DNA from 3 places in the Saccharopolyspora sp. NPDC047091 genome. Region 1 is predicted to be linked to each of the others. Evidence: riboswitches for the same ligand, from Rfam matches in the RefSeq annotation. Region 1 holds a riboswitch; each other region holds the start of a gene.
The links. A riboswitch is a leader RNA that binds a small molecule or an ion and turns the genes downstream of it on or off. The one in region 1 is predicted to bind cobalamin.
Positions count from the first base shown of each region.

Region 2: it holds a riboswitch for cobalamin, as region 1 does, so the genes downstream of both, ABZ805_RS26690 (ABC transporter substrate-binding protein) here and cobN (cobaltochelatase subunit CobN) in region 1, are expected to answer to the same signal.
Region 3: it holds a riboswitch for cobalamin, as region 1 does, so the genes downstream of both, ABZ805_RS21745 (ribonucleoside-diphosphate reductase subunit alpha) here and cobN (cobaltochelatase subunit CobN) in region 1, are expected to answer to the same signal.

Region 1 covers NZ_JBEYUS010000023.1:32,361-35,629, reverse strand. The annotation lists gene cobN (cobaltochelatase subunit CobN) at 1-1,639, opposite strand, end outside; cobalamin riboswitch at 1,762-1,895, opposite strand; gene ABZ805_RS12875 (precorrin-3B synthase) at 2,149-3,269, shown strand, end outside.
Region 2 covers NZ_JBEYUS010000092.1:3,857-7,125, forward strand. The annotation lists gene ABZ805_RS26685 (ABC transporter permease) at 1-151, opposite strand, end outside; gene ABZ805_RS26690 (ABC transporter substrate-binding protein) at 148-1,671, opposite strand; cobalamin riboswitch at 1,762-1,929, opposite strand; gene ABZ805_RS26695 (hypothetical protein) at 2,197-2,931, shown strand; gene ABZ805_RS26700 (SMI1/KNR4 family protein) at 3,056-3,269, opposite strand, start outside.
Region 3 covers NZ_JBEYUS010000056.1:39,881-43,149, forward strand. The annotation lists gene ABZ805_RS21745 (ribonucleoside-diphosphate reductase subunit alpha) at 1-1,248, opposite strand, end outside; cobalamin riboswitch at 1,369-1,593, opposite strand; gene ABZ805_RS21750 (bifunctional metallophosphatase/5'-nucleotidase) at 1,809-3,269, shown strand, end outside.

The DNA.
Region 1 (3,269 bases):
GCAGGTCCGCCAGCGCCGCGTCCGGTGCGCAGGACGCCGACATGCCCGCGGTCTTGCCGGGCAGCCACTCCAGGTTGCCGTGCTTGCCGAGGTGCACCATCGCGTGCGCGCCGAACTCGTCGGTCATCCAGCGGTAGGCGGCCAGGTAGTGGTGGCTCGGCGGCAGGTCCGGGTCGTGGTAGATCGCGATCGGGTTCTCGCCGAACCCGCGCGGCGGCTGCACCACGACGACGACGTTCCCGGCGCGCAGCGCGGCCACCACGATCTCGCCGTCCGGGTCGTGCGAGCGGTCCACGAACTGCTCGCCCGGCGGCGGACCCCAGTGCTGCTCGATGCTCTCCCGCAGGTCCTGCGGCAGCGTCGCGAACCAGTCGGCGTAGCGCTTCGCGGGGATGCGCACCGGGTTGCCGGACAGCTGCTCCTCGGTCAACCAGTCCGGGTCCTGGCCACCAGCGGCGATCAGCGCGTGCACCAGCGCGTCGCCGTCCTGCGCGGCCACGCCGGGCAGCGCGTCCGGGCCGTCCACCGGGCCGATGTCGTAGCCGGCCTCGCGCAGCCGCTGGAGCAGGCCCACCGCGCTCGCCGGGGTGTCCAGGCCGACGGCGTTGCCGATCCGGGAGTGCTTCGTCGGGTACGCCGACAGCATCAGCACCAGGCGCTTGTCCGCGGCGGGCACGTGCCGCAGCCGCGCGTGCTTCACCGCGATCCCGGCGACGCGGGCCGCGCGCTCCGGGTCGGCGACGTACACCGGGAGGCCTTCGGCGTCGTTCTCCTTGAACGAGAACGGCACCGTGATCAGGCGGCCGTCGAACTCGGGCACCGCGACCTGGGTGGCCATGTCCAGCGGGGACAGGCCTTCGTCGTTGTCCTCCCACGCCTCGCGGCTGGAGGTCAGGGTGAGGCCCTGCAAGATCGGCACGTCCAGCGCGGCGAGCGCGCCCACGTCCCACGCCTCGTCGTCGCCACCGGCGGAGGCGGTCGCGGGCTTCGTGCCGCCCGCGGCCAGCACCGTCACGATCAGCGCGTCCGCCTCGCGCAACGTGTCCAGCAGGCCCGGTTCGGGGGCGCGCAGCGACGCGCAGAACACCGGCAGCGCCTGGCCGCCCGCGTCCTCGATGGCGTCGGAGAGGGCGTGCGCGAACGCGGTGTTGCCCGCCATGTGGTGCGCGCGGTAGTAGAGCACCGCGACCTTCGGGCCTTCGGTCCGGCGCGGGGTCCGCTCCAGCAGGCCCCACTTCGGCGTCTCCACCGGCGGTTCGAAGCCGTGGCCGGTGAGCAGCACCGTGTCGGACAGGAAGTTGAACAGCTGCGTCAGGTTCTCCGGCCCGCCCTGCGCGAGGTAGCCGTGCGCCTGCGAGCAGACGCCGCCCGGCACCGTGGAGCACTCCATCAGCTCCGCGTCCGGGGCCTGCTCACCGCCGAGCACCACGACCGGGCGCGGTCCGGCGAGCAGCGAGTCCAAGCCCTCCTCCCACGCGCGGCGGCCGCCGAGCAGCCGCACCACGACGAGGTCGGCGCCCTCCAGCAGCGGCGGCAGGTCGTCCACGCCGAGCCGCGCCGGGTTGCCGAGGCGGAAGTCCGCACCGCTGGCGCGTGCGCTGAGCAGATCGGTGTCCGATGTGGACAGCAGCAGGATCATGCGGCACGCTCCCGGCTGAGCAGGGACGCGGGCGTGCGGGCAGGACGCATGGTCAACCTTCCTCGGGGTCCTCGCCCCGGAGTCGTCGGCACCCGGTGTCGCACCGGGCGGTGGCGGCGCCGGAGTGTCCTGGCTCCCGGATCGCCGCTCGCCCCGTGCCTTCCCACCCGCGCGGCGCGCGGGCAGTGGCCTCGTACTCGGAGTTCGCTCCCCGGTGACAGTGGCGGGACCGCGCCGGACTCGCACCGGCTTCCTCCGCACGTCGCCGCCGACAACTCTCCGCAACGGGGCGATCGTTCGTCAAGTGGCCGGTCGTGCGGTCGCGCGAGAGATCCCGCACTCGACGCGTCCGGCCGTCCGGTGAGGCGCATCGCGTTTTGCGGACGTGATCCGGGCGGGACGTAGTATCGACGGTCGCCGGTGCGCCCCCGAGTCCGCGCACCCCGGACAGCGGCGTCGTGCGCTGCGAGTTCCGGACCAGACCATGATCGACGAGAGCGGGGACGAGCGTGCCGCGACGAGCCGGACCCGACGCGTGCCCCGGCGCGCTGCGGGTGCACGAGGCCGCTGACGGGGGACTGGCCCGCGTGCGGGTGCCCGGCGGGCGGCTCGCGGCGCGGCAGGTGCGGGCGCTGGCGACCGCGGCCGCGCTGGGTGACGGCGGCTGGGAACTCACCTCGCGGGCGAACATCCAGGTCCGCGGGCTGTCCGCGGCGGCGGTGCCGGAGTTCGCGGAGCTGCTCGGCGCGGCCGGTCTGCTGCCGTCGCCGACGCACGAGCGGGTGCGCAACGTCGTCGCCTCGCCGCGCACCCGTCCGGGCGCGCTGGACGTGCGCGCGGTGGCGGTGGCGCTGGACGAGGGGCTGCGCGCCGACCCGGAGCTGGCGGAGCTGCCCGGGCGGTTCCTGTTCACCGCGGACGACGGCGGCGGCGAGGTGACCGCGCTGGGCGCGGACGTCGCGCTGCACCCGGCGGACGGCGCGGTGGCGGTGCTGCTCGCCGGGGCCGACCTCGGGCTGCGGGTGTCCGCGGCCGACGCGGCCCGCGCCGCGGTGCTCGCGGCCGCCGCGTTCCTCGCGGAACGGGGCCGGCTGGGCGCGGAGAGCTGGCGGCTGGCGGAACTGCCCGGTGGCGCCGAGCGGATCGCCGACCGCATCCGGGCGGAATTCTCCTGCATGGCGGCGGAAACCGCGGTCGCGCCCGGTGATCCGGTGCGCACGCACGCGGAGCTCGGCGTGCTGGCCCGCGCCGACGACCGGGTCGATCTCGCCCTCGGCGCGCCGCTGGGACGGCTGGACGCCGGGCAGATCGCGGTGCTCGCCACGCAGACCGAGGAGATCGCCGGACAGGCCGAAGGCAGCGCCGAACAGGCCGAGGACAGCGCCGCGCAGGCCGAAGGCAGCGCCGCGCAGACCGCCGCACCGCACCCGCTGCGGCTCACGCCGTGGCGCGCGCTGCTGCTCACCGACGTCCCCGCGGACGAGGCGCCGCGCAGGCTCGCCGAGCTGGACGCCGCCGGGTTCCTCACCGACCCGGGCGCGCCGCTGGCCGGGGTGACCGCCTGCGCCGGCAGCCCCGGCTGCGCGAAGTCCCTCGCCGACGTGCGCGCCGACGCGCGGCGCACCACCCG
Region 2 (3,269 bases), on a different contig from region 1:
CGGCGTGGTCGCCGAGCACGACCTGCGCGGTGTCGCCGGGCAGCAGCGCGGTGAGCGCGAACACGCCGACGGCGACCACCGCGATCTGCACGAGCGCGACGCCGAGCCGGGGCAGCACCGCGGCGGAGACCCGCGCGGCGGGCGCGATCAACCCACGCTCACCCGGTCGAACCTGGCCCAGTCCAGCGAGTTCGGCGGTGCGCCCCGCACTCCGGAGACGGCGGTGGAGGTGGCGACGTTCCAGCCGCTGAACCCCCACACCACGTTCCCGCTGCTCTCCCGGGCGAGCCGCTGCGCGCGCACCAGCAGATCGGCGCGGTGCGCGTCGTCGGCGGTGGCGAGCGCTTCGGCGTAGAGCGCGTCGAACTCGGCGGACCGGTATCCGGTGTAGTTGTTGCTCCCGGCGTCGGAGGTCATCCGCTGCCCGAGGAACGTCGGCACCGGCAGCGCGGCGGTCCGGGACAGCGAGGCGACCCCGTGCTCCTTGATGTCGGAGAAGTACGTCTCGGACGGCCCGATCCGCGGCGACACCCGCATCCCGGCTTCGCCGAGCTGCTGGGCGATGAGGCTGGCGGCGGATTCGAAGTAGGGGTCGACGGAGCTGGTCTGCAACTCCCAGCTCAGCCCGTCGACGCCGGCCTCGCGCAGCAGCGCCCGGGCCCGGCCGAGGTCGCGCGTGGGCGCGGGCAGATCCGCCGGGTAGTACTTCAACCCGGCGCCGAACAGGTCGTTGCCGAGCCTGCCCTGGCCGCTGAGCGCGATGTCCAGCAGCGCCTGCCGGTCCAGCCCGGCGCGCACCGCCTGCACCAGCCGCGGATCGGAGAACGGTGGCCGGTCCACCTTCAGCAGCAGCGCCTGCATGGTGCCGAACGGCGCCGAGTGCACCCGCGCCCGGCCGCCCTGCTCCAGCAGCCGCACCGAGTTGGCGCTCACGTCGTGCGCGTAGTCGACCTGCCCGGACAGCAGCGCGTTGACCCGCGCGCTCTCCTGCTCCATCGGCACGAATTCCAGCTCGGCCGGGGTGGCGGGTCCGGACCAGTGCCGGTCGAAGCGGGCGAACACGGCGGGCCCACCCGGTTCGAACGAGACGAAGCGGAACGGCCCGGAGCCGACGGGCGCGGTGAAGTCGGTGGTGCCCGCGGGCACGATCTCGGTGGCGGGGGCGCCCCACGCGGAGGGGAATTCGAAGTTCGGCGAGCCGAGCACGAGTTCCAGTTCGGTCGCCGAGATCGCCCTGCTGGCGCCGAAGTCGACGTCGGCGAAGTGCGAGGCGGCCTGCGCGGCGGTGGCGTCGTCGGCGATGCGCCGGTAGGTGAACAGCACGTCCTCGGCGGTGACCGGTCTGCCGTCGTGGAATTCGGCCGGGCGCAACCGGATCCGCCACCGGGTGCCGGTCGGGTCGGGCTGCCAGCTCTCGGCGAGCCGCGGCACCACGCTCATGTCGTCGGCGTACCCGACGAGCGTGTCGAACAGGGCTTTGGCGCGGGCCTGGTCGACGAACAGCGAACCGGTGTGCGGGTCGAGCGATTCGGTGGCGCCACCGGCGGGGAACGCCAGCCGCAGCCTGCCCGCACTCGTCCCGGAACCGCCCGCGCAGGACACGAGGGGAACCGCGGCGATCGCGCCGGCCACGCCCGCGAGCAGCCGCCTGCGGCCGAGCACGCCGCTCACGCGGCGCGGAACGGTTCGGGGACCGCGAAACCGGGTGTGTGCGGGAAATCCGGGTGCACTGCGTACCTCCTCCGGGGCTCCGCGACCCCGTGCGAATCGGTACGACGGTGCCAGTCTCCTGGCTCGCGGATCGACGTCGCGCCCGGCCTTCCCATCGGCTGCCCGACAGTGGCCCTGGTGGACGCGGCTCCCCGTTCACAGTGGCGGGACCGCACCGGATTCGCACCGGTTTCCTGCACACCGTCGCATTGGAACGACTCGTCAACTTTTCAGCCCGCGTCGTCCCTTGTCAAGGAAGTGTGAATCGCCCGGCATCCCGTCACCGCGGGTCGCGGCCCGATCGCCCACCGCCCGCGGACGGCCGGGCCGCAGCGGCGATCGCCTTCCGGAGAACGGCGGCGCCGCTCGGCCGCTGGACGGTCGAGGGGATTCCCGCGTTCGGCGGCGGAGGGCCCGCGGAACGGCGGCGGCCGCGCCCGCACCGGACAGACTCACGGCACCCGCCGACGATGACGAGGAGCCGCCATGCCCACGCCCGGTTTCCCACCCGGAACCCTGGACGCCACCGGGTATCCGATCTGGCTGTCCGAACTGGACGTGCCGGGACCGAACCACACCGCGCACCTGGTGCGCGACCTGGAACCGGTGCGGGCGCTGGAGATCCTCGGCGCGGATGCCGCGTCGGCCGCTCCGTGCACGCTGCCCGAGCAGCGGCCGGACGAGTTCACCTCGCTGCCGCGCGCGGCCCTCGGCGACCCGCAGTGCCTGTCGGTGCTGCTGGCGACGCGCATCGGCGGCTGGACGCTGGTGTTCGACGACGCGGGCAGCACGTTCCAGGTGGGCGGCCTGGACACGATGCGCGCACTGCTCGGCGGGATGCGCACCGGCGACTGGTCGGCGCTGCAGGACGAGGCCCCGCCGCGGCCCGCCGCGCAGGCTCCCGCCGAGGCGCTCTCCGCGTCCGGCGGGCCCGCGGTGATGCTGCACGCCAACATCAGCGGGCTGCTCAGCATCGACTACGCGGTGGACGGTTCCCGGGTCTACAGCACGACTTCCGACGACATCGACCACGAGACCGAGCCGCCGCCCGCCGCGGTGCGCGCGGCCGCGGCGGCCGCGGGCATCGTCGAACGTCCCCATCTGGAACCGGGCGAGACCGACGAGGCGGCGGTGACCCGCATCGGCTGCGCGCTGGCGGGAGTGACGTGGACGATGGACGACCTGCGCGCGGCGCCGCTCCTCGCGGTCGCGCTCGTCTGATCACCGACGTCCGGTTCCGCCGCGCGGCTCGGGTGGTGTTGCCGGGCCGCCGCGCGGGACGTCGGTGAGTTCGGGTCCTCGGTCGAGTTTCGGTTCGCGCGGCGGGACGTCCGCCGGCGGCCGGTCAGGCGAGCGCGTCGGCGACGAGGTCGCCGAAGGTGCGGTACTTCGCCGGGGCGCCGTCGGCGGTGTCCCAGACGCAGGCGGTCCAGCCGCCGTCCGCATCGCCGGAATCCGGGCTCAACACCCAGTACACGCCGTCCTCGTGGTCGGCGATGAGCAGCGAGCGGCGCAGCACGGCGAGTTCGTCGGCGAAGAAGTCCAGGTCCGCCCAGGCG
Region 3 (3,269 bases), on a different contig from region 1:
CAGGAACGGCACCACGCCCTGCGAGGAACCGTTCGTCCCCTTGATGTGCGCGCCGGTGCCGCGGACCGGGGTCCAGTCGTTGCCGAGCCCGCCCGCGTACTTCGACAGCAGCGCGTTGTTGCTGATCCCGTGGAAGATCCCGTGCAGGTCGTCGTCCACGGTGGTCAGGAAGCAGGACGACAGCTGCGGGCGGGTGGTGCCCGCGTTGAACAGCGTCGGCGTCGAGCACATGAAGTCGAACGAGGAGATCAGGTCGTAGAACTCGATCGCCCGCGCCTCCCGGTCGTCCTCGCGCAGCGCCACGCCCATCGCGACCCGCATGAAGAACGCCTGCGGCAGCTCGAACCGCACCCCGTTCTCGTGCAGCAGGTACCGGTCGTAGAGCGTCTGCAACCCGAGGAAGCCGAACGCGATGTCCCGGTCGGCGTCCAGCGCCGCGCCCAGCCGCTCCAGGTCGAAGCGGGCGAGCTCCGGGTCCAGCTGCTCCAGCTCGATGCCGCGCCGCACGTAGTCGGCGAAGTAACCGGCGTAGCGGTCCCGCATCTGCACCTGGTCGGCCTCGGTCGGCTCGCCCGCGACGAAGCTCAGCGCCTCGCGGCGCAGCTTGTCCAGCAGCAGCCGAGACGTCACCAGCGAGTAGTTCGGCTCCGCCTCCACGAAGGTGCGCGCCGCCATCGTCAGCGACTCGGCCAGCTCCGCCGAGCTGATGCCGTCGTAGACGTTGCGCCGCACCTCCCGCAGCACCTGGTCGGCCCGCACGTCGTCCAAGCCCTCGCAGGCCTGCTCGACGACGGTCGACACCCGCTCCCAGTCCAGCGGCACCCGGGTGCCGTCCGGCGCGGTCATCTCCAGGCGGGGAGCGGCGTCCTCGGCGGGAGCCACCTCGGCCTCGCGGGCCTGCGCGTGCTCCTCCCGGTAGAGCACGTAGGCGCGGGCGACGCCGTGGTGCCCGCCGCGCATCAGCGCCAGCTCCACCATGTCCTGGATCTGCTCGATGTGCACCAGGCCCTCGGTGCCCGCGTGGCGCAGCACGCCCTGCGCCGCCTGCTCCGTCAACTCCGCGACGATCTGGTGCAACCGCGACGACGATGCGGCCGAATCCCCCTCGGCCGCCAGGAACGCCTTGGTCAACGCCACGGAGATCTTCGTTTCGTCCCAACCGGAAACGGTCCCGTCGCGCCGCAGCACCCGCACTCCTGCCGGTACCACCGCGGTCGCTGCTGACGGCCGGGTCGTGGACTCGGTCACTGGCTCTCTCCTCGCAAGCTCGGACACCTGCCCGGAACTCCTCGGAACGCGCCAGGACCGCGGCGCGCACGGCACCGCTCGTCCCGCAACCCTCCCGCGAGGTCCCGGACGGCGCGCACCCCTCGTGCGCGCACCGATGGCAGGTCTTCGGACTCACGGGCGACCGGTGCTCGGCACCGGACCTACTGGCCGTCGCTTCCCGGACGCCGAGCGTCCAGTGCTGCACCACCGGGAGGTGGTGACGGCGGTCGTTCCCGTTCACCGCTGCGGGGCAGTCCCGGACTCGCACCGGGTTCCCTGTTGTCACGCCGGCCGGACCGGCGAACCATCAGCGGGCGCCACACTACATCTTGGGTTCGACGGTGATCCGGACCCCATCATCATCGGCGTGGCGGTGTCGATGGCGGACGCGTTCGGTAGCGGCTCGCGCACGCCCGGGACGCATCCTGCCCGCACCCGGCGGAGTTCGCACGAGGGGTGTGACGCGGATTCGGTGGTGGTCGTCGGTGGCGCCGGGCAGACTGCCTCCCGAGATCACCACCTGGGAGGAAGACCGAACCATGCGTGCCCACCGCGTGCGACGCGGACTCGCCGTCGCCGCCACCGCACTCGCCACCGCCGCCACTGCCACCGGGGCGACCGCAGGCGCCGCACCGCAGGACCCGCCCGCGACCACCGACGTCCGGCTGATCACCTTCAACGACCTGCACGGCAACCTCGAACCGCCCACCGGGTCCTCCGGGACGGTCGAGCTCGACGACGGCCGGACCGTCGAAGCCGGCGGCGCCGCCTACCTCGCCACCCACCTGCAGCGGCTGCGCGCCGAGGTGCCGAACTCGCTGGTCTTCTCGGCCGGCGACAGCGTGGGCGCCTCGCCGGTGAATTCCGCGCTGTTCCACGACGAACCCACCGTCGACTTCCTCAACTCGCAGGACGTCCGCGGCCACGTCGTCGGCAACCACGAGTTCGACGAGGGCTACCAGGAACTCCAGCGGCTGCAGACCGGCGGCTGCCACCCGCAGGACGGTTGCGAGTTCCGCGATTCCTTCGACGGCGCGAGCTTCCCGTACCTCGGCGCCAACGTCACCTTCGAGGACGGCGGCGCTCCCGCGCTGATGCCGTTCACCGTGCAGGTCTCCGGCGGCGTCCCGATCGGCGTGATCGGTGCGACGCTGCACGACCTCCCGAACGTGGTCAGCCCCGAAGCGGTGCGCGGCCTGCGGTTCGGCGACGAGGTCGAGGCCATCGACCGCACCTCCGACGCGCTGGAGCGCTTCGGCATCAAGGCGCAGGTCGTGCTGCTGCACCAGGGCGACGAAGCCGACGGCGGCGGACCGAACTCCTGCGACGTCGCCGCGGGCGGCCCCGCCACCGAGATCGCCGAGAACGTCTCCCCGCAGGTCGACGCCGTGTTCAGCGCGCACAGCCACCAGCAGTACAACTGCACCGTCACCGACCCGGCGGGCGCCCCGCGGCCCGTGGTGCAGGGCGCCTCCTACGGCAGGCTGCTGTCGGTGCTGGACCTGCGCGTCGACCGCCACACCCGCGAGGTCGTGCGGGAGCAGAGCACCGCGCACAACGAGGTCGTCACCCGCGACGTCGAACCCGACCCGGAGGCCGCCGCGCTCGTCGAAGAGGCCCGCGCCAAGGCCGCGCCCATCGCGAACCGCGCCGTCGGCACCGCCACCGGCGACCTGCTGAAAACCCCGGCGCCGTCCGGGGAATCCAGCCTCGGCAGCGTCGTCGCCGACGCCCAGCTGGCCGCCACCCGCGACACCGGGGCGCAGCTCGCGCTGACCAACCCGGGCGGGGTGCGCGCCGACCTGCCGCACGCCTCCTCCCCGGCGGGCGAAGGAGACGGCGTCATCACCTACGGCGAGGCGTTCGCCGTGCAGCCGTTCGGCAACACCATGCAGACCATGACGCTCACCGGCGCGCAGCTGCAGGCCGTGCTCGAACAGCAGTGGAGCGACGAGGGCGAGAACGTGCTGCAGGTGTCGGCCGGGCTGCACTACCAGTAC